2 regions of the Thalassospira sp. A3_1 genome follow, and region 2 is predicted to be linked to the other one. Evidence: riboswitches for the same ligand, from Rfam matches in the RefSeq annotation. Region 2 holds a riboswitch; the other holds the start of a gene.

Region 1 (10,923 bases), on a different contig from region 2:
TGCAGATCGCAATGTCATAGGCCAGCAGATCATTGCATGCGAAATAGAAATCGATCAGGCCGGATACATCGTCCTTTCCGGGGAAGAAAAACACATTGTCCGGGAACAGATCGGCATGGATGACGCCCGCGGGCAATTGATGGGGCCAGTTTGCTTCGAGAAAGGCCAGCTCGTCCTCGATCAGCTTTTCAAGGCCGGGCTGAACGCCATCGGCATCGGCACGGCAGCTTTCAAACAGCGGACGCCAGCCCTTCACACTCAGCGCATTGCCAAGATACATCTCGAAATCCTGACCGGCGGTATGCAATTGCGCCAGCGCGGTACCAAGACCTGTGCAGTGATGGGGCATGATCCGGCGTGGCGACATGCCATTAAGGAAGGATGTGATGGCGGCCGGGCGTCCGCAAAGACGGCGCAATGCAACCCCGTCCCTGCCGTGGATCGGCGTCGGGCAGTTCAGCCCCTTGGCCGACAGATGATCCATCAGGCCCAGATAGAACGGCAGATCATCGGGGTTCACGCGCTTTTCATACAGGGTCAGGATAAAGGATGCCTGATCGGTCTGAAGCAGGAAATTGGTGTTTTCAACACCCTCGGCGATGCCTTTGAACGAAATCACATTGCCGATATCGTATTCGGCAACAAAACGGGCGATGTCTTCGTCAGAAACGTCGGTATAGACGGCCATGTGATGTCCGGATTTCCTGGATCAGAGCTGGGTTAGCTGGCAAGCTGTCGGGGCAGCTTGAAGGTGACGTTTTCATTGGTCAAAGTCAGGGTTTCGACCGTGACGTTATAACGTTCGCGACAGGCATCAATGACTTCCTCGACCAGAATTTCCGGGGCGGAGGCACCGGCGGTAATGCCAAGGGTCGAAATGCCGTCAAGCTTGGACCAGTCGATGTCCTTGGCGCGTTCGACCAGAACCGAGCGGTCGCATCCTTCGCGTTTCGCGACTTCGACCAGACGGTTCGAGTTCGACGAGTTCGGCGCGCCCAGCACCAGAATGGCATCGGCATCGGTTGCGATCAGCTTGACCGCGTGCTGGCGGTTGGTGGTCGCATAGCAGATGTCTTCTTTCTTCGGGACCTCGATCGCGGGAAAACGGCTTTGCAGGATCGAGATGATCCTTGCCGTATCGTCCAGCGACAGGGTGGTCTGGGTCACGAAGGCAAGGTTTTCCGGGTTTTCGACCTGCAGGTTTTCGGCGTCTTCCTCGGTTTCGATCAGGGTCATGCTGCCCGGTGGCAACTGGCCCATGGTGCCGATCACCTCGGGATGGCCGGCATGCCCGATCAGAAGGATATGTTTGCCATCGGCATGGTGGCGTTCCGCCCCGCGATGGACCTTGGAGACCAGCGGGCAGGTCGCATCAAGATATTCAAGCTTGCGGCTTTCGGCGGTTTCGGGGACGGATTTCGGCACCCCGTGGGCGGAAAAGATCACCGGAACCCCGTCGGGAACCTTATCAAGTTCATCAACAAAAACAGCCCCCATGTCGCGCAGGCGGTCGACCACGAATTTGTTGTGGACGATTTCGTGGCGGACATAGACCGGCGCGCCGTACTTCACCAGCGCCTTTTCGACGATCTCGATCGCGCGATCCACCCCGGCGCAGAAACCGCGCGGGTTGGCAAGAATGATCCGAAGGTCGGCTTTGTCAGACATGATACGGGTCCGAATGTTCATGAGGTGTGCCATGCGATGGCACGGTTATTCAAATGTCTTCGTTACATAACCCGCCAGCACCGGACGTGCAATGACAGACACCATGCAAAGATGGATGTGGATGCATGTATTGGTGGCAATTGTTGTGAATGCACTGATTTCAAACGGAAGCGGGTTGTGTCGCCATATCGGAGCGAATAGACTGCGCGCGGCTGTGCCCGGATCGGGCATGACAGCGAATTTGACCAGTTCTATAGAGGCTTGGATGACGATTGCGAACGGACTGCGGCGTATTTGTGCATTGGGTTTGGTGTCGTTTGCCGGTTTCCTGGCAGCGTGCGGCACGTTCGAAGAGCAGCCGGTCCCGGCATGCCCGCGGGCCTTTTTGCCCAATGATACCGCCCGTCTGGTGCAGTTCAACGGTCAGGGCAGGGATCTGACCGATGTGATCCTTGAAGCCGAATTTGGCGGATATCTGGGCGATTGCGGCTATGACCTTGATGACAAGGTTCTGAATGTCGTCATCAGCCCGATCATCAATGCCGAACTGGGCCCGGCAGCGCAGGGGCGCAACGCAAAACTCCAGTATTTCGTAGCCCTTAAGGACCCGTCCGGCGAGTTCATCCAGAAGAATCTGTTTGATGTCGACATGGTCTTTCCGAGCAATTTGAACCTGGCGCGCTATCGTGACGAGCAGGTGACCCTGAACGTGCCGCTGGACGATGTCTGGGCCGGTCCGGATTACGAGATTTACCTTGGCTTCCAGCTGAGTGCCGATCAGCTCGATTACAATCGACGCTTCGGAAAAAATTAATAATCCGGCCTATTATTCATTTTTAGTGAGTAATCAAATCCCGCCCGCATCGCGTGGCGGGATTTTCGTTTTTGGACAAAAGTTCGTTTTCGGTAATCCTCATACGAAATAATGGACATTTGCCGGAGGGGCCAAAAAAGGGCTTTTAATCCTCATACCAATGGGTGGGGTCGAAAGGATATGATTTTTGGGGCTGGTCTGGTCGGATTCAAATCCGTATAAGGGGGCATACCCAAATGATCCCCGTGGGAGAGTGCCACGGTCTTGATCGATGTGCGTGATTGCATCGATAGGGATTGCGCGGACGCCGAAGGAGCAACCACCCCGGAAACTCTCAGGCAAACGGACCGCGGGGAGATGGGACTCTGGAAAGCAGGCGGCATTGAAAATCGATGTGCGCCTCGCCGAAGATGTAAGCAGACCGGTGTCCAAACCGGCTGTGATTCTTTCAGGCTCCAAGACAGAGGGGGACGTGGTTGGCCACTGGTCGGCTATGTTTCGCAACGCCTGTCTGGAGACCTTGATGGCCGATCATCAAACCGAACTGCTGAAAACCGCCCTTTATGATTTGCATGTGGAACTGGGTGCCAAGATGGTGCCGTTTGCCGGTTACGACATGCCGGTGCAATATCCGCTGGGGGTGAAGGGCGAACATCTGCATACCCGTGCGAAGGCCGGTCTGTTTGACGTTTCGCATATGGGGCAGGTTCGCCTGACCGGTGAACATCGCGTGGCCGAGCTGGAGAAGCTGGTGCCCGGTGACATCGCGATCCTGAAACCCGGCCGCACCCGTTATTCCGCATTCACCAATGACGATGGCACGATTTTGGACGATCTGATGATCACCAATGCGGGCGACAGCCTGTTTCTGGTGATCAATGCCGCGTGCAAGGATGATGACATTGTCCATATGCGAGCCAATCTTGATAACGGTGTGGAGCTGATCGAGATTGACGACCGCGCATTGATGGCCTTGCAGGGACCGGACGCCGCCCGCGTGCTGGCACGGTTTGCACCGTCGGTTGCCGAGATGAAATTCATGAGCTTTGCCGAGATCGATATTGCCGGTATCGCGTGCTTTGTCACCCGGTCGGGCTATACCGGCGAAGACGGTTACGAGATTTCCGTGCCGAATGAGCGCGCCGAAGAACTGGCGCGCAAGTTGTTGGCGGAGGAAGAAGTCGAGGCGATTGGCCTTGGCGCGCGTGATTCGCTGCGTCTTGAAGCCGGTCTTTGCCTGTATGGCAACGATATCGATACCACGACCACCCCGGTCGAAGGCGACCTTAACTGGATCATCAACAAGCGCCGCCGCGAGGAAGGCGGGTTCAAGGGAGCAGACATCATCCTTGATCAGCTTGCCAACGGGGCGGATCGCAAACGTGTCGGGATCAAGCCCGAAGGCAAGGCACCAGCGCGTGAACATACCGCTGTCCTGAACAGTGACGGTGAAGAAATTGGCGAAATCACCAGCGGTGGTTTCGGCCCGACCGTGGATGGCCCGATTGCGATGGGATATGTCGCAATTGAATTTGCCGCCCCGGGTACCAAAGTCGATCTGATGGTGCGCGGCAAGGCCCGCCCGGCGGAAATCGTCGAGCTGCCGTTTGCACCGCACCGTTATTATCGCGGCTGATCGCCAGAACGGATCGGGCGGGCGGCGCGACGTTGCCCTTCCGGGATAAAAATAGCGGAACAACCGGAACAACCGGGAAGCCGCAAAACCGGAACATCCCGGAAAACGGGAAGACCGGACAGACCACAGATTTTAGAGACAACTGATCTTACAGGGACGATTACAATGGCTAAAAAATTCTCGCAGGAACATGAATGGGTTGAATATGAAGACGGTGTCGCGACCGTCGGCATCACCGATTATGCCCAGCAGGCGCTTGGCGATATCGTGTATGTCGAACTGCCGGAAGTTGGCAAAAAGCTGACCAAGGATGGTGATGCGGCAGTTGTCGAATCGGTCAAGGCCGCCAGCGACGTTTATGCGCCGCTTGATGGTGTCGTTGTCGAAGCCAACGAAGAGCTTGATGACAATCCGGCACTGGTGAACGAAGCCCCGGAAAGCGATGGCTGGTTCTTCCGCATGGAACTTTCCGATGAGTCCCAGCTTGATGAGCTGATGGACGAAGCTGCGTATAAAGACTTTGTCGAAGGCCTTTAAGATATGCGTTATCTTCCGCTAACCAGTGCGGATCGCGCCTCGATGCTTGAAACCATCGGGGCAAAGTCCGTTGATGAATTATATAGTGACGTGCCCGAAGGCGCGTTGCTGTCCGAGCCGGTCGATCTGCCCCATCATCTGGGCGAATTGCAGGTCGAACGCGACATGGCGAAAATGGCCGCCAAAAACATGGGCACGGCCAGCGTGCCGAGCTTCCTGGGTGCGGGGGCGTATCGCCACCATGTTCCGGCCACGGTCGATTACATCATCCAGCGTGGTGAATTCCTGACGGCCTATACCCCGTATCAGCCGGAAATCGCACAGGGTACGTTGCAGTATCTGTTCGAATTCCAGACCCAGGTGGCATCGATCACCGGCATGGATGTGGCCAACGCATCGATGTGGGACGGGGCAACGTCGTGCGCGGAGGCGGTTCTGATGGCGTGCCGTGCAACACGGCGCAAGAAAGCGGTTCTGTCGGGTGGTCTGCATCCGCATTACCGTGAAGTCACGGAAACCTATTGCCAGTATAGCGATACCGAAGTTGCCGGTCGCGACGGGCACCCGGAAAAGCAGGCAACCGCCGACGAGCTGGATGATCTGATTGATGATCAGACCGCCTGCGTCGTGGTTCAGTATCCGGACGTGTTTGGCCGTATTCAGGATCACACGAAGCTGGCGGACGCCTGCCATGCCAAGGGTGCGCTTCTGATCGTGGTCTTTACCGAGGCGATGGCGTTTGGCGCGGTCAAATCACCGGGCAGCTTTGGCGCGGATATCGTCTGCGGCGAAGGCCAGTCGATTGGTAACAACCTGAACTATGGCGGGCCATATGTCGGTCTGTTTGCGACGACCAGCAAACTGGTACGCCAGATGCCCGGTCGCCTGTGTGGTGAAACGGTCGATCAGGACGGCAAGCGCGGTTTTGTTCTAACACTTTCGACCCGCGAGCAGCATATCCGCCGCGAAAAGGCGACATCGAACATCTGCACCAATTCCGGTCTGTGTTCGTTGGCCTTTACGGTGCATATGAGCCTTCTGGGTGAAGACGGGTATCGTGGTGTGGCAATGCTTAACCATGAAACCGCCTGCAAGACCGCCGATGCGATTGATGCGGTGCCGGGTGCGGAAGTTGTCAATGACAGCTTCTTTAACGAGTTCACCGTCAAGCTTGCCAAACCGGCAGCCGAGGTGGTCGAGGCACTGGTTGCCAAGGGTATCCTTGGTGGCGTTCCGTTGTCGCGCCTGTATCCGAACCGTGACGATCTGGACCATTACATGCTGGTGGCGGCGACCGAAACCAACACCGACGAAGACATCGCGGACCTTGCGTCTGCATTGAAGGAGGTGCTGGCATGAGCTTTACCACCCATACCGGTAACCGCGGCCTGGTTCTTGAGGAAAAGCTGATTTTCGAACAGGGCGAACCGGGTCGTACCGGTGTTGACCTTCCGAAGCCAGCGGGCATCAAATCACGCCTTGGTGGCCTTGATCGCGATAGTGATGTTGGTCTTCCGGGCCTGTCCGAGCCGCAGGTGGTGCGTCATTTCACGCGCCTGTCGCAGAAAAACTTTGGCATTGATTCCGGCTTCTTCCCGCTGGGTTCGTGCACGATGAAACACAACCCGCGCCTGAACGAAAAGGTTGCGCGTATGCCCGGTCTTGCCGACCTGCATCCGATGCAGCCCGAAAGCACGGTTCAGGGGGCGCTTGAACTGATTGACAGTTGCGCACACTGGCTGCTGGTTCTGACCGGGATGCCCGCGGTTTCCATGTCGCCCGCAGCGGGTGCGCAGGGTGAACTTTGCGGCATGATGGCGATCCGTGCGGCGCTTGATGCGCGCGGTGAAAACCGTCGTCGTGTTCTGGTGCCGGAATCAGCCCACGGGACCAACCCGGCAACGGCCGCGGCATGTGGTTTCACGGTTGATTCGATCCCGGCCACCGAAGATGGCCGTGTGGACCTTGCGGCATTCGAAGCCAAGCTTGGCGACGATGTTGCGGGGATCATGCTGACCAACCCGAATACCTGCGGGCTGTTTGAGCGCGACGTTCGCAAGATTGCCGATCTGGTCCATGCGGCCGGTGGGTATTTCTATTGCGACGGGGCGAACTTCAACGCGATTGTCGGACGGGTGCGCCCGGCCGATCTTGGCATTGATGCGATGCATATCAACCTGCATAAAACCTTTTCGACCCCGCATGGCGGCGGTGGACCGGGTTCGGGTCCGGTTGTGTTTTCCGACGCACTGGCCCCGTTCGCACCGATCCCCTATGTCGTGCGCAAGGGCGAGAAATTCCATCTGGTGGAAACCGCAGAAGAACAGGATGGCAAAAAGCCGTTCGGTCGTCTGAAGGGCTTCCACGGCCAGATGGGCATGTTCATTCGGGCGCTGTCTTATATGAAAAGCCACGGTGCGGACGGATTGCGTCAGGCATCGGGTGATGCGGTGCTGAATGCCAACTATCTGCTGGCGCGTCTGAAAGACAAGCTGAGCGTGGCATTCCCCGGCTATTGCATGCACGAAGCGCTGTTTGACGATGATTTCCTGAAAGATACCGGTGTTTCGACGCTGGATCTGGCGAAGGCGATCATCGACGAAGGCTTCCACCCGATGACCATGTATTTCCCGCTGGTGGTTCATGGTGCGCTTTTGATCGAGCCGACGGAAACGGAAACCAAGGAATCGATTGACCAGTTCTGCGATGCGGTTCTGGCATTGGTGGCCAAGGCAGAATCGGGCGATGCGGAATTCTTCAAGAATGCACCGTATCTGACGCCGCGCCGTCGTCTTGACGAAACGGCGGCGGCAAGAAAGCCGGTTCTGCGCTGGATGCCTGAATCTGCTTGATTTGCAACGCAGCATAACCTTTTTGCACACCCCGGTCGGTTGGCCGGGGTGTTCTTTTTCAAGGGGTTGTTCTTGAAACCCATTGGACTTGTAGCAATCTGGACCCTTATACTTGTTTTAAAGTGATCATCGGACCACGGGGACGGATGATCGGGGGAATTGGGATCGGGGAATACACCCCGTTGCCGGAGGATTGAAGTCAGTCATGTCACGTCGCGTGCAGAAGGTTTTCACCGCAGAACGCCGTTTAAAAGAACGTTCGGGTGGTGTGGTCGAAGATTGGTCGGATTCCTTTTTCGATCCGACGCTTGAAACCGGTATGGGGGCAGGTGCGGCATTACCGGCGCCAAAGCCAGCCGCGACGGCGGACGCGACGGGGATCAATCAGGCGGTTCTGGATGAAATCCGTGCCCTTCGATCCGAAGTTGCCGAGCTTCGCGATGCGGTTCGTACCGGTGGCACGGTTGATGCGGCCCATCTGGAAAACCCGGCCCCATCCGGTGGTGCGACGGATGTTCTGCCCGAACCGGTCAGCAGCAATTTTACCCACAGCAACCGTCCGGGGGCATCCGAGCCCGACCGTGACGACCTCGAACTGATCCGCAAGCAGATCGAGGAAATGAACGAGCATATTCACAAGGCGAAGATGCAGATTGCGTCGCTGCGCCATCCGAAGGCGGAGGATGACCGTCTGGTCAATGCGACCACCGAACTTGATGCGATCATCAAGGATACGGAAATGGCAACGCATACGATCCTTGAATCCGCCGAACAGATCGATGATCTGGCGATGACGCTTAAAAATGCGGCGCCGAACGACTTTGTCGCCGACCATGTCGAACAGATCGCGTTTCTGGTCACCAAGGTTTTCGAGTCCTGTAACTTCCAGGACATCACCGGGCAGCGCATCAACAAGGTGGTTCGCACCCTTGAATTCGTTGAGGAACGGGTTCACAACATGATCCTGATCTGGGGCGAGGATGCCTTTAGCGACCTGCCGGTTCCCGATGATGATGACGGAACGCCAAGAAATGAAGATGACGATCTTCTGAATGGTCCGCAGCTTGAAGGCGAGGGAATCAGCCAGGACGACATCGACAAATTGTTTGACTGACTATTCCAAAATGTTCGACAGGATATTATATTCCAGGTTGAAACCCGGAGTGAGTCTTGCGCCAGAACAAGATCTTGCGAAATCGCGACCTGTAATCAGTCAACCAAAAGTTTACAGTTTCCCGATATCGTATTGTTCATAAAAACAAAAGCTTGTGTTGGGATGCGTGTGACGGGCAGTTGCGCGCATTCATGCACGCTTGGAGGATGAAATGGGATTCTGGTCGCTTGGCGGTATGCGCCAGCCAAAGGCACAAGATATCAAATGGCGGAAAAGCCCGCGCGGCGAATATTATCGTCTGTTCATGATTGATGATTTCAGCGAACTCAAACTCGACAATGTCGGGGGTGTTTATCTGCTTTGGCATGGCGGTTTGAAGCCGTCGTGGCTGGTTGCCGGGGCGACCGAGGATCTTGGTCACAGTTTCCGTGAACTTTTCCGGGACCGCGATATTCGCGAATATGACAACCGGGGCGGCGTATTCATGAGTTGGTCCCCGATCAAGGAGGACTTCAGGGAAGGTGTGGTGCATTTCATTGCCAAACACACCAATCCGACTTTTGAATGCGATTTTGACAGCAAGTCGGACCCGATTCCGATCCTTTTGCCGCGTTAAGCGTCTACAGATATAGGAAAAGCTCCGCAGTGATGCGGAGCTTTTCTGTTTTCAGGCCGTGGGGTTCGGGTGAACCGATCAGAGTTTGCCCAGAACGGTTTCGGCACTCGACACGTCAAAGGCACCGGGTTCTTCGACCGCAAGATCGGTAACCTTGCCATCATCGACAATCATCGCAAAACGGTTGGCGCGTTTGCCAAGACCGCGACCGGTCAGGTCCAGTTCAAGACCGGTCTTGCTGACGAAGGCGAGATCGCCATCGGACAACATGGTGATGTTGTCACCGGCATTTTCCGCCTTGGCCCATGCGCGCAGAACAAAGGCGTCGTTCGATGCCAGGCAGACGATTTCATCAACGCCCTTTGCCTTGATGGCATCGGCATTGGCAACGAAGCCCGGCAGATGCTTGGCCGAGCAGGTAGGGGTGAAGGCACCCGGCACGGCAAAGACGACGACCTTGCGACCGGCGAAAAATTCCTTGGTGTTGACGGCTTCGGGGCCGTCAGCCGTTGCGCGGAAAAGGGTGACTTCGGGAAGGGTGCTGCCGATTTCGATGGTCATGGGGTTTTCTCCGTCATGCGGGTGGCTTTATTGCCGCCCTTGTTCTGGGATAGGGCCATCAAACAGCAAAACGGGTTGATCTTCAATCATATCCGGTGATGTTGCGATGGTTTCAAATCTTTGTCATCGGTTCCTGCATGCTGGCCGCGATACGCAAAGACATGGACCGGATCAGTTTTTGACAAGATCGGCCCGGCCGCTTGCATCGGCCAGTGCAGCAATAACTTCTTTTTTGCTGAGAAGTTCCGAAAGCAGGATGCCTTTTTCGGCGTTCGGGCCAAACACGGCGTTAAACGGAATGCCATAACGGCCATAGCCGGCAAGATAGCCTGCAATCACCGGGTCGGGACGGGTCCAGTCGCCCTGCATCACAATGACATCATCGGCAGACAGGGCCGCGGTGATCTCGTCGGTTTCAAGGACCAGCTTCTTGTTGACCTGACAACTGACACACCATTCGGCGGTGATATCGACCAGAACGGTTTTGCCATCGGCAACGTGGCGGGCGATTTCATCCGGGGCGAAGGGCTGCCACGGGAGTTTGCCGGTGACGGTTTCAGCGCCCCCCGTTTCGCGAACCGGGGCCTTGGAAAAGCCCGGTGCAAACAGGGCGGCCAGCACGCCAAGGGTGGCAAGTGCTGTAAAAGAAAATTTGCGTTTCTGCACCGTCGTGCGGTGGCGGGCAAACAGCAGGATGCCCGCGATCACAAGGGCCACACCAACCGCAATCGCCCCGCCCATGCCGATCTGAACCGCCAGAACCGACAGCAGCCAGATGGCGGTCCCGGCAAGGGCCACGCCCAGAACCCCTTTGACAAAGCCCATCCAGCGACCGGGCTTAGGCAGAAGTCGGGCGATTTCGGGCCGGGCGGCAATCGCGAGATAAGGAATGGCAAGCCCGATGCCCAGCAGGGTGAATATCCAGAAAATGTCGAAGCTGCTTCCGGCCAGCGCGAAACCGACCGCCGTGCCAAGGAACGGGGCCGAACACGGGGTTGCCAGCAGGGTGGCGAACATGCCGGTCAGGAAATGACCGCCAAGGTGGCTTCCGGATTGTTCGCGCGTGGTGATGGCATCATTGGCGGCATTGCCGAGTTCGGCCGGGCCGTTGATTTCAAACAGGCC
Region 2 (10,923 bases):
TCAAGTTCCGGGCCGATATCGTTTAAAACCAGCTTTTCGATCCATCCGGCAGCTTCGGCTGTAACGGCAAGCCCGATCAGCCCGCCCATCGATGTGCCGATCCATTTGCAGCTTGAAATTTTGAAATATTCAAGCATTTCAAACGTCTGTGCGACGTAGAAAGGCAGGGTATATTCGCTGTCGGGATTCCTGGCCCACCCGGAAAGCCCGCGTCCGATCATGGATGGGCACAGGACGAAATAGGAATCCGTGAAATGCGGGGCGACATGATCGAAATCATCGGCCAGCCGCGCCAGACCGTGGCTCATGACAAGGGCCGGTTTATCCGGTGTGCCCCATGTCCGGGCATGAACTTCATAACCGCAGCAGGGAATAAAATGATCACGAAAGGCGGGCATGGATTGCTCCTTCGGATGCCCGCCAATAAAGCGGCGTGTCGGACTTAGGCGTCGCGTTTGCGGGCAATCATGAATAACCGGTTGAACGGAAACAGGGTGATGCCATCTTCACGCGGGGGATAGACCTGTTTCAAGCGGGTTTTGTATTTTTCGCAAAATGCGGCGCGCGCATCATCGTCGGGCAGGGCGGCCAGAACCGGCCGCAAGGCGGTTGACGAGGTCCAGTCAAACACCGGGTCTTCACCATGCAAGACATGGCAATACTGGGTCTGCCAAAGATCAATGGCATCACAGTCCGGGGAAAGAACATCGAAATAGTCGCCTGGCCGCATGATCCGGATTTGCTGGGTTGCTTCGGCAACTGCGTCGCGCCATTCAATTCCGGCTTCGCCAATTAGCTGATGACTGGGGGCCAGGAAATTGTTCGGCACCTGAATGGCCAACAAGCCGCCGGGTCGTAAAAATCGTGTCAGCCGCGGGAACAGTTTTGCATGTTCGGGAACCCATTGCAGGGCGGCATTGGAAAACAGGATATCGATTGGCTCGTCAGGCTCCCATTGCGCGATATCAGCCTGTTGCCATTCTATATTTTCATCGCATGTGCTGGCGGTTTCGAGCATTTCCGATGATGAATCAATCCCGACAATACGGACATCGGGATTTTCTGGTGTCCGATACGCCTGATCTAGCAATGCGGTGATTGAACCCGGTCCGCAGCCAAGGTCGACAATGTGACGCGGTACAAAGCCATCCGCCGGCTTGGGCAGGCGGGCGATCAAATCTTTGGCCGGGCGGCGGCGTTCATCGCCAAACAGGCCGTAGCGAACGGGGTCCCAGTGTGTATTGGTCATACCCTGATCCATACCGCGCATGGTCCTGAAAGAAAACCTTTAAGGCGATGCGAACCGTTTCGGCGTTACTTATGGGAGTCCTTTTCCTGCTGGTCATAATGTCCCTTGATCAACTGGAACATGAACAGCACCGCCCCGATGAACAGTGCCAGACCAACAAAATACGAGTAGCCGTCAAGCGAACCCGAGGCATAGAACAGGCCAAAAAGACCTACCACGATCGTCAGAACACCGAAGATCAAGCGATCCGCACCCATCTTAGAACTCCTCTAAACTTATGATGTATCTTGATTTTCTGCAATCTAGCGCTTTGCGCGCAGTGATCAAGAAATAACGTGGCGTCTTATGCCGTCCCCGAATTTCGAATTCTTTGAGGTACATCACGAAAGATTTCGACCAGTTGCAAATAAACCGGTCTTTTGAACGGCACGATCAGATCGGGCAAAGTTCCGAAATCGGTCCAGCGCCACGCGTCGAATTCGGGATGAGGCACATCGATTTTGATATGTTTTTCCTTGCCGGTAAAGCGCATGGCGAACCATTTCTGCTTCTGGCCACGATATTTGCCTCCAAATGCCTTGCCGATCAGATGGTCGGGCAGGTCATAGGTGAGCCAGTCGGGGGTTTCGGCAATGATTTCTGCCCTGTCGGTTCCGATTTCCTCGGACAGCTCGCGCCGTGCGGCCTGTTCTGCGGTTTCGCCGTCGTCGATGCCGCCCTGCGGCAATTGCCATGCTCCTTCAAATCCGATCCGGTTGCCGATCCAGACCTGTCCGTCATCATTGAACAGCGCAATCCCGACGCATGGACGATAAGGTAAATCTTCCGCTGTCAGGCCAGCTCCGCTGGTACTTTCGATCGGCTGATCCTTGTCCGGCTTGGCAGCTTTCTTCGACTTGCTACCTGGTTTCTTGGCCATTTTTACCCCCTTGTCCGCGTTTACGCGTCAGCTATGCCGTCAATTCTCGATTGTTTCATTTGCGCCGTCGCTGGTATCTTCCGGGGCGGCATTCTGCTGCGCACGTTCTTCGGCCAGTGCTGCTTCACGCCGGGCGGCTTCCGCCTCGACCGCAGATTGCGGTGTGACCTGCATCTTTGCAAGGGCCGAAACCGGTGCAAGCTGAACCCCTTGACGCGCAAGCCGTGCCGACCAGTTGCGAAGGCGCTGAATGGTGACCGGATAGGATTGCGCGATCCCGATGGCGACACCATTGCTTTTTGCCTGCTCAACCAGATCGTTCAGGCGGGCGTCAATTTGCCGTCGGCTTGGTATTTCGTCGATCATGATATTGCCTATGGCATTCGGGGTGTCGGCATTCGATGCCAGTTGTGCGCCAAGACTGATCGATCCTGAATTCGTGCCTTCAACATACATCAGGCCCGTCCGGTCGATGAACTCGATAACCGGGCGGATGGCACTGTCAAGGCTGCCAAACTTTGATCCAAGATAACTGACCACACCAGCATAGCCGGGGAATCGCGCCAGCAACCATTCCAGCCTGACAAGGTTTTCACCTTCCGGAAGGCTCGTCAGAAGCGCACGCGGACCGGGATCGGACAGCGGGAAGTCGATTGGCTCCATCGGCAACTGCAAGAATACTTCGTGACCCATCGCCCGAGCATTGGCCGCGACCTCGGGCAGATTGTTCGAATAGGGTGACAGCGCCAGCGAAATGTTCAGCGGCAAATCTTCGATTGCGGCCTGTGTTCTGTCACTATTCAGGCCGATACCGGTTACAATGATACCGACATAGGGTTGGCCTTCAACCACGGCAAACGGGCGTTTATAAGCATCAAACGGTGTCGTGCCATCATCGGCAATTCGCGGAATGCGCCCAAAGCTGCCTTCCTCATCCAGACCGGGAATGGGGGCCGGGCGCAAGGGATCTGGCTCTATGGGCTGATCAAGTGCGCCTTCCTCGGCAAGGGCGGCAAGTTCTTCGGGGGTCGGTGTTGTGCTGCCGTCGGTCGTGCCATCCTGTCCCGGTGTTCCAACCAGATCGGCAACGCCTTCAAGCTGTTTGGCAATGTCTTCTGCATTTTGCGGTTCGCCGGACTGGTTGGTGCCGGCATTAGCAAGGGCCTCCTGCTCGGCACGGGTGCGTTCTTCAACGTCACGCACGCCCTTGGCGATTTCTTCCTGAAGTTCGCGTTCGGAACCGGGAACAGCAGCGATTGTTTTCGGGCTGCCCAGATGGAACAGCCGCCATCCGGTTTCTGGATCAAGGATCGGGATCAGGCCAATTGCCGCGGCCCCGATGGGACTTAGAAACAGGGCAACGATCAGGAGCTTGGACAACCACCAGCGCCGCGATGGCGGACGCTTGGGCAGGCGTTCCCACTGGACCTCAATCGGCAGCTCGTTAAAGGGAAGATCCTCGTCAGACAGGGTGTTTGAAACATCATCTGTTTCTTCATCGCCCATGTCATCGAGAGGATCCCGTTCCTTCTTTCGGCCAAACCGCAAGGATTTTATGAGTTTCCTGATCACGAAAGGTCAGTCTCTTTCGGTATTCGGTTCGCACCTCACCCTTGCGGGCGGGGTGCGAACAGGGCAATGCCCCGGATCATGTCAAGTGCACGTGACAACTGATAATCCTCCAGCGCGATTTCCTCGGCGGCACTGCGGCGATCATTTGCATCGCTTTGAGCATTGCTGATGGTTTCGTCCTCGTTGCGCAAGGCACCGTTAAGGTCGGCTTCGGACCGGCGCTGGGCGGCTTCGATGCTCTCTACACGTGCCTGTGGTACGATGATATCAGGCACAATGCCGACTTCCTGGATCGATTTTCCCGACGGCGTGTAATAGCGCGCTGTGGTCAGGCGAAGTGCCACGTTGCCCGGCATCGGCAGGATGGTCTGAACCGATCCCTTGCCAAAGCTGCGCGTTCCCATGATGACCGCCCGGCGGTGATCCTGAAGGGCACCGGCAACGATTTCCGATGCGGATGCCGAACCATCATTGACCAGTACAATCATCGGAAGCCCGTCGGCAAGATCACCTGGACGGGCGTTGTAACGTTCGGTGTTTTCGGTATCGCGCGGACGGGTTGATACGATTTCACCCTTGTCCAGGAACGCGTCCGAAACCGAAATCGCCTGATCAAGCAATCCACCCGGATTGTTGCGCAGATCAATCACGAGGCCCTTCATTTCCGGGCCGATCTGATCGCGCATATCGGTGATCGCACGTTGCAGGCCGCTATAGGTCTGTTCGTTGAATTTGGTGATGCGGATATATCCGACATCGTCTTTTGCTTCGGAGCGGACCGACTGGATTTTGATCACGGCCCGGGTCAGCGTCACGTCAAACGGTGCGGCTTCGCCCTTGCGCATGATGGTCAGGCGGATATCGGTATTGACCTTGCCGCGCATCATCTCGACTGCCTCGTTCAGGCCAAGGCCCCGGATCGGTGTGCCGTCGATATGGGTGATGTAATCGCCCGGCTGCAAACCGGCTTTTTCGGCTGGCGTGTCATAAATCGGGGAAATGACTTTGACAAAGCCCTCTTCCATGGTGACTTCGATGCCAAGCCCGCCAAACTCGCCGCGGGTATCAACCTGCATTTCCTCGAAATTATCCATATTCAGATATGAGGAATGCGGATCAAGCGATGTGAGCATGCCGTTGATAGCAGCTTCGATAAGCTGCTTGTCATCGACTTCCTCGACATATTTCGATTTCACCTGTTCAAACACATCGCCAAACAGGTTCAGCAGCCGATAGGTTTCGGCCGAAGTTGTTGGTGAAGATTGCGCCAGCGCGGGCGAAGCAAGGCCCAAGGTCATGCCGGTAGCGAGTGCGAATACTGCCAATCGAGAGGTTTTCATCCACTTACCTTGCCGTTTTTCGAGGCCAGCCAGGGAAGCGGATTGACCGCTTCGCCGTCATGGCGCATCTCCAGATAGAGTTTAGGCGATATTTCACCCATTATTCCAACAGGTTCGCCCGCCAACAAATACTGTCCTACCACACTGTCGAGCCGATCAAAACCGGCGATAAGACTATGGTATCCTTCGCCGTGTTCGATAATCAAGAGGCGGCCATAGCCACGGAACGGCCCGGCGAATACAACTTTGCCGTCAAAGGGGGATACGACTTGCGCGTTTGGGCGCGTATCGATCTCGATCCCTTTGGAATGTGTAACCGCCAACCCGTCCGGTCCGCGGGACCGTTCGCCAAACAGTGTAACGACCTTCCCGCTTGCAGGCATACGCAATTGTCCGTGTGCCTGCGTGATCGAACTGCCAACGGCCATTTCTTCATCGGGGGCGGTTGACGGTTTGCTTGCCGGGGCCGTCTTTTCGGCAGGTGGGGCGGGTGGTTCGTTTCTGGCAATGGTCGATGGGGGCGGGGCAGGTTTGGGCTCTTCACGTTTGGCAATCTGGCGTTCCGGTTTCATGCGGGGTTCGGGAACGCCTTCTGCCCGCTTTTTCAGGCTTTCCAGAAGATCGCCCAGTGATTTTGCCTCGGTCGCCAGTTCATTGACGGCGCGCGATGCCATTTTGGCCTCGGCCTCGGTTTCCGAACGCAGTTTGCGCTTTTCGTTAAGCAGGGCGGCCAATGACTGGCGTTCTGCCTGTAATTCTTCGGTGGCGGATGCCATTTCGCTGCTGCGCGTGCGGATGTCTTCGCGAAGGGTGCCGATTTTTTCAAGTTCGGCCCGCAGATCACGAGCATGCTGTTCGACGCCGGGCAAGGCGGCCTTCAGAAGGATCGCGGAGCGCAACGTATCCTGGGGGCTGGTCGGAAGGGCGATCACGGCTTCTGGCGGAGTGGTCGACAGCCGCTGCAGGGCCATCAGGATGCGGGCATATTGCCCGGCTTTGTCTTCAAGGCTGGTGGCGGCGCGCTTTTCGCGGATTTCAAGTTCGGCAAGCTGGTCTTCAAGCTCGGTCAGCTTTGTCTCAAGGCGTTGGGCACGTCTGGCAACCGAAATGGCTTCGGATTGAAGCGCCTGTTCCTCGGTCCAGAGCTCTCGCGATTTGCGTGACAGGAATTCTTCCTGTTTCTGTTGTTCGGACAACTGGCTTTCAAGTTTATCAAGCTGGCTGTCGACCTTGCGCAGCGACTGCGCAAAAGAGGGCGCAGCCCCGCCCGCAATCATGGCTGCAAGCACAGCCAGCGCAGGCAGGGCGGTCTTGGAACGCAGATCAGCTCGCAAGAAGCGCATCATTCCCTTTCAAGCCCTTGATCAACGGTTTGCCGGTCATTTCCTTGGGCTGCGGCAGGCCGAGAAGCTGAAGCAACGTTGGCGCCACGTCGGCAAGGCGGCCATTTTCCAGTGTGACACCTTCTGGCCCGTTTACCAGAATGGTCGGCACCAGATTAAGCGTATGTGCGGTGTGCGGTTCACCGGTTTCCGGATCGACCATCATCTCACAATTACCGTGATCAGCGGTAACGAACATCACACCGCCCACTGATTTAACCGCATCAACAACCTGCCCAAGGCAGGTATCAACTGCTTCAGCGGCTTTCATGGCGGCTGAAAGAATGCCGCTATGGCCGACCATGTCGGGATTGGCAAAGTTCAGAATGATCGCGTCATAGGTTTCTGCCCTGATAGCAGCCACCAGCTTTTCGGTTACTTCCGGGGCCGACATTTCGGGCTGGAGATCATAGGTCGCAACCTTGGGCGAGGGGACTAGAATACGGTCTTCGCCTTCGAAAACCTGTTCTTCGCCGCCGTTAAAGAAGAAGGATACATGCGGATATTTTTCGGTTTCCGCAATGCGCAACTGTTTCATGCCCGCCCTGGAAACAACTTCGCCAAAGATATTTGGCAACACCTGCGGCGGATAGATCGCATCCATATATTTCGCATGGTCGGACGAATATTCGACCATGCCGGCCTGTACGGCGAATTTGATCGGGGTGCCACGGTCAAAGCCGTCAAAGTCCGGTGCGCAAATGGCGGCCAGAATTTCGCGTGCGCGGTCGGCGCGGAAATTGGTCATCAAAAGCCCGTCGCCATCTTTCATGCCGTCATAATCGCCAATTACGGTCGGCAGAACGAATTCATCCGTGGTATCGGCATCATAGGCCGCCTTGATCGCGGCTTCGGCACTTTCGGCGGTGCGGCCATCGGCGTAATTCTTGCCCTGCACCATCGTGAAGTAGGCTTGGCTGACACGTTCCCAGCGGTTGTCGCGATCCATCGCGTAATAACGCCCGGTGACGGTCACGATTTCAACATTGGCATCGCCAATCAGGGAGTGGAATTTTTCAAGGAATTTGGCTGCACTTTTGGGCGCGGTATCGCGGCCATCCAGATAGGCATGGATTTTTACCGGCACACCTGCTGATGCGATGATTTTGGCAAGGGCTGCCATATGGGCCTGATGGGAATGCACCCCACCTTCGGACAGAAGCCCTGCGATATGACAAATACCACCACTTTCTTTAAGCTTGGCGATGACTTTTTTGACCGTGTCGGTTTCGGCAATCAAACCGGTTTTGACCGCGTCATCAATTTTCGGCAGTTCCTGCATCACAACCCGACCGGCACCCAGATTCATATGGCCGACTTCCGAATTGCCCATCTGCCCTTCGGGCAGGCCGACATCCAGACCGCAAGCCTTTAAAAAGCCTGTCGGATTATTGGCATAAAGCGCGTCCCAAACAGGGGTATTGGCCAATGCAACCGCATTGTCCTTGCTTTCCTCGCGATAACCCCAGCCATCCAGAATGCACAGCACCACCGGACGCGGGCGCTTTACGGTATTTGATACAGTCACAATCATAATCCCACGAAGTAAGGTACACGAAATAAGGTAAAAGGCTGAATTACCGGTAAAGATGGTTATTTTCCGGTAATTTCACCATCCGTACAATGACGTCGGGCGCGGTGGGTCCGCCATCAGACGCTGCCAATCATAGCATTTTCAACGCGCAATCTATCATGAATGGAAGCATTGAACAGCCTTCCGGCCGGGTATTTTTTGTGCGGTTGCAAAGCTGCTTTTTGACAAGGCTTGCCACCTGCCTGTAATCTGGCATGCAACGGTGATACCTCGAATAACCGCGATGGGAGAGCCCGCTTTGATCCCGTGATCAGATCGGCGCCGAAGGAGCAATAGCCCCGAAAACTCTCAGGCAGATGGACCGTTGCGGATTGAGGCTCTGGAGAGAGAAAGCGGTACGGGGCCAACGCCCGGCACCATATTTCCACCGAAGGATGAAGCCATGTTGTCAAAGGCGGTTGTTTTTGGTGGCAGGGCGCACAATCTCAGGTCAAGGGACAGAGGGGGCAAGACACCGGTTCTATAACGTCGTGCGGCATTTTTCCGCATGACAAAGAGCCGTGGGAGGCCCTTTTGACCGAAGAAAACAAACAACGTCCGCAAGACGTTAACCTTTCCGTTGTCGATCTTTATACCATTGGGATCGGGCCATCGAGTTCGCATACCGTCGGTCCGATGCGGGCAGGCTATCGGTTCTGTCTGGAACTCGAAGCCCGGAACATTTTGGAAAAAATCGGCTCGGTAATTGTTGATCTTTACGGATCACTTGCCCTGACCGGCAAAGGGCACGCCACCGATACCGCGGTGATCATGGGGCTTTCGGGGGAACGGCCGCGTTCTGTTGATCCCGACCGGATCGCACCGACGATGGATGCGATTGACCGGGACCGCGAATTACAGCTTTACGGTCGCCATCCGGTTTCCTTTAACCGCGATACCAATCTTGTGTTTCACATGGCCGAAAGCCTGCCCGAACATCCCAATGGTATGCGGATCACCGCCTTCGACCATGATGGTGTTGTTTTGCACAAACAGGAATATTTCTCGGTCGGAGGTGGATTTATCGTCTCGGGAGATGATCGTGGGGCGGAATATTCCGGCGACAACATAACGCTGCCTTATCCTTTTTCCTCGGCCGACGAATTGATGGCGATCTGCAAACAGGAAAAGCTGTCTATTGCCGAAGTCATGGCCGAAAATGAAAAAAGCTGGCGCGAACCCGCCGAGACCGAGGAATTCGTTGATCGCGTGCATCGCGCGATGATGGATTGCATCGAACGGGGCTGCAAGTCGGATGGCATCCTGCCCGGCGGGCTGAATGTCAAACGGCGCGCGCGTAAACTTTACCTTGAACTGACCGAACGGCCCGAAGCGGGGCTTAAGGATCCGTTGACCGTGATCGACTGGGTCAATCTTTATGCCCTTGCGGTGAACGAAGAAAATGCTGCGGGTTCGCGCGTGGTTACGGCGCCGACCAACGGGGCAGCAGGCGTCATTCCCGCCGTGCTGCGCTATTACGAACGGTTCGGGGCCAATGTCACACAGGGAAAAATACGCGAATTCCTGTTAACCGCGGCGGCCATTGGTTCGATTTATAAAAAACGCGCCTCGATATCGGCTGCCGAAGTCGGTTGTCAGGGTGAGGTTGGTGTCGCCTGTTCGATGGCAGCCGGTGCCCTTTGTGCGGTTATGGGCGGCACGCCAGAACAGGTTGAAAACGCCGCCGAGATTGGTATGGAACATAACCTTGGCCTGACCTGTGATCCGATTGGCGGTCTGGTGCAGGTGCCTTGCATCGAACGCAACACCATGGGGGCGGTCAAGGCGATCAATGCCGCCCGTCTGGCGATGCGCGGTGATGGTCAGCATACAGTGTCACTCGACAAGGTGATCGAAACCATGCGCCAGACCGGTATCGACATGCAAAGCAAATACAAGGAAACCAGCCAGGGCGGGCTTGCGGTTAATGTCAACGTCGTTGAATGCTGATTTGCCTGTCGAAATGACCCTCACACACCTCCGAAACCATTGTTTTGGAGGTGTTTTTCGTCCGGCCCGATTCTTGCCACCTTGGATCTGTATTCTGATATGCTCAAGTAATTGATAACGGGGCAAAGACCCCGAACAGGTTGGGCAAAGCATGAAAAAGAAACTGTTCCGCATCTATATTGCGGTCAGTCTGGATGGCTATATCGCGCGCACCAATGGTGCGGTTGACTGGCTCGATGATTTCGATCCGGCCGAGTTCGATTTTGAGGGCTTTCTGGGCACCGTGGGAACACTGATCATTGGGCGAAAAACCTTTGATCAGGTGATGGAATTTGGTGAATGGCCTTATGAGGATCGCCGCACGATTGTTCTGACATCGCGCGATTTACCCGATAAACGTCCGGCCAATACAGAGGCCTATGGCGGCAGTCTTGTCGAACTGGCAAGACTGCTTCGCGATGACAGATCGGATACCGGCGATGTCTGGATCGTCGGCGGGGCCAGTGTCGTGACCCAGTTTCTGTTTGGCGGTCTTGTCGATCAGCTTGAAATGTTCATCATTCCGGAAATTCTGGGCGATGGCATCCGGCTGTTTGGCCGGGATGCTGCGGGCACAACACCGAAACTGATTGCGTCACAAAGCTATAAGTCCGGTGTCGTGCGCATGCAGTATGATTTGCGTTAAGCGACTGGTAGCTAAAGTTTACGAGCTAATTCGAGCAAATCTTGTTCCAGCTTTCCCTTGCTGTAACACTTTACGCCATCATTAGAGGTTCCGGTCTCCTTGGTTGCGAAGGTTATGCTGTGATTAATTGAGGTATGGTGATTGAGTGTTAAGCCGTTCTCAACAACCGATATGTCCAAGACATATCTTGCATTTGCTCGAACAAGGGTTACACCATTTTCTGTTGGTGCGATGTAAATATTCGCCCTGCCGT

Evidence for each region. Region 2 has a riboswitch for glycine ahead of J7395_RS07800 (L-serine ammonia-lyase). Riboswitches for the same ligand answer to the same signal wherever they lie in the genome.
Region 1: linked by a shared signal. The riboswitch ahead of gcvT (glycine cleavage system aminomethyltransferase GcvT) and the one ahead of J7395_RS07800 (L-serine ammonia-lyase) in region 2 are both predicted to bind glycine.

What each region holds. Positions count from the first base shown of each region.
Region 1 is NZ_JAGHQQ010000001.1:575,585-586,507, reverse strand. It holds gene J7395_RS02685 (homoserine kinase) at 1-688, opposite strand, end outside; gene ispH (4-hydroxy-3-methylbut-2-enyl diphosphate reductase) at 721-1,668, opposite strand; gene J7395_RS02675 (hypothetical protein) at 1,898-2,482, shown strand; glycine riboswitch at 2,719-2,842, shown strand; glycine riboswitch at 2,846-2,948, shown strand; gene gcvT (glycine cleavage system aminomethyltransferase GcvT) at 3,006-4,118, shown strand; gene gcvH (glycine cleavage system protein GcvH) at 4,284-4,655, shown strand; gene gcvPA (aminomethyl-transferring glycine dehydrogenase subunit GcvPA) at 4,659-6,014, shown strand; gene gcvPB (aminomethyl-transferring glycine dehydrogenase subunit GcvPB) at 6,011-7,507, shown strand; gene J7395_RS02650 (protein phosphatase CheZ) at 7,713-8,621, shown strand; gene J7395_RS02645 (hypothetical protein) at 8,833-9,237, shown strand; gene J7395_RS02640 (peroxiredoxin) at 9,316-9,798, opposite strand; gene J7395_RS02635 (protein-disulfide reductase DsbD domain-containing protein) at 9,970-10,923, opposite strand, start outside.
Region 2 is NZ_JAGHQQ010000002.1:165,726-176,648, forward strand. It holds gene J7395_RS07760 (alpha/beta hydrolase) at 1-398, opposite strand, end outside; gene J7395_RS07765 (methyltransferase domain-containing protein) at 443-1,249, opposite strand; gene J7395_RS07770 (hypothetical protein) at 1,315-1,506, opposite strand; gene J7395_RS07775 (RNA pyrophosphohydrolase) at 1,593-2,168, opposite strand; gene J7395_RS07780 (divergent polysaccharide deacetylase family protein) at 2,208-3,674, opposite strand; gene J7395_RS07785 (S41 family peptidase) at 3,776-5,038, opposite strand; gene J7395_RS07790 (peptidoglycan DD-metalloendopeptidase family protein) at 5,077-6,423, opposite strand; gene gpmI (2,3-bisphosphoglycerate-independent phosphoglycerate mutase) at 6,404-7,996, opposite strand; glycine riboswitch at 8,271-8,370, shown strand; glycine riboswitch at 8,374-8,499, shown strand; gene J7395_RS07800 (L-serine ammonia-lyase) at 8,570-9,985, shown strand; gene J7395_RS07805 (dihydrofolate reductase family protein) at 10,137-10,670, shown strand; gene J7395_RS07810 (hypothetical protein) at 10,682-10,923, opposite strand, start outside.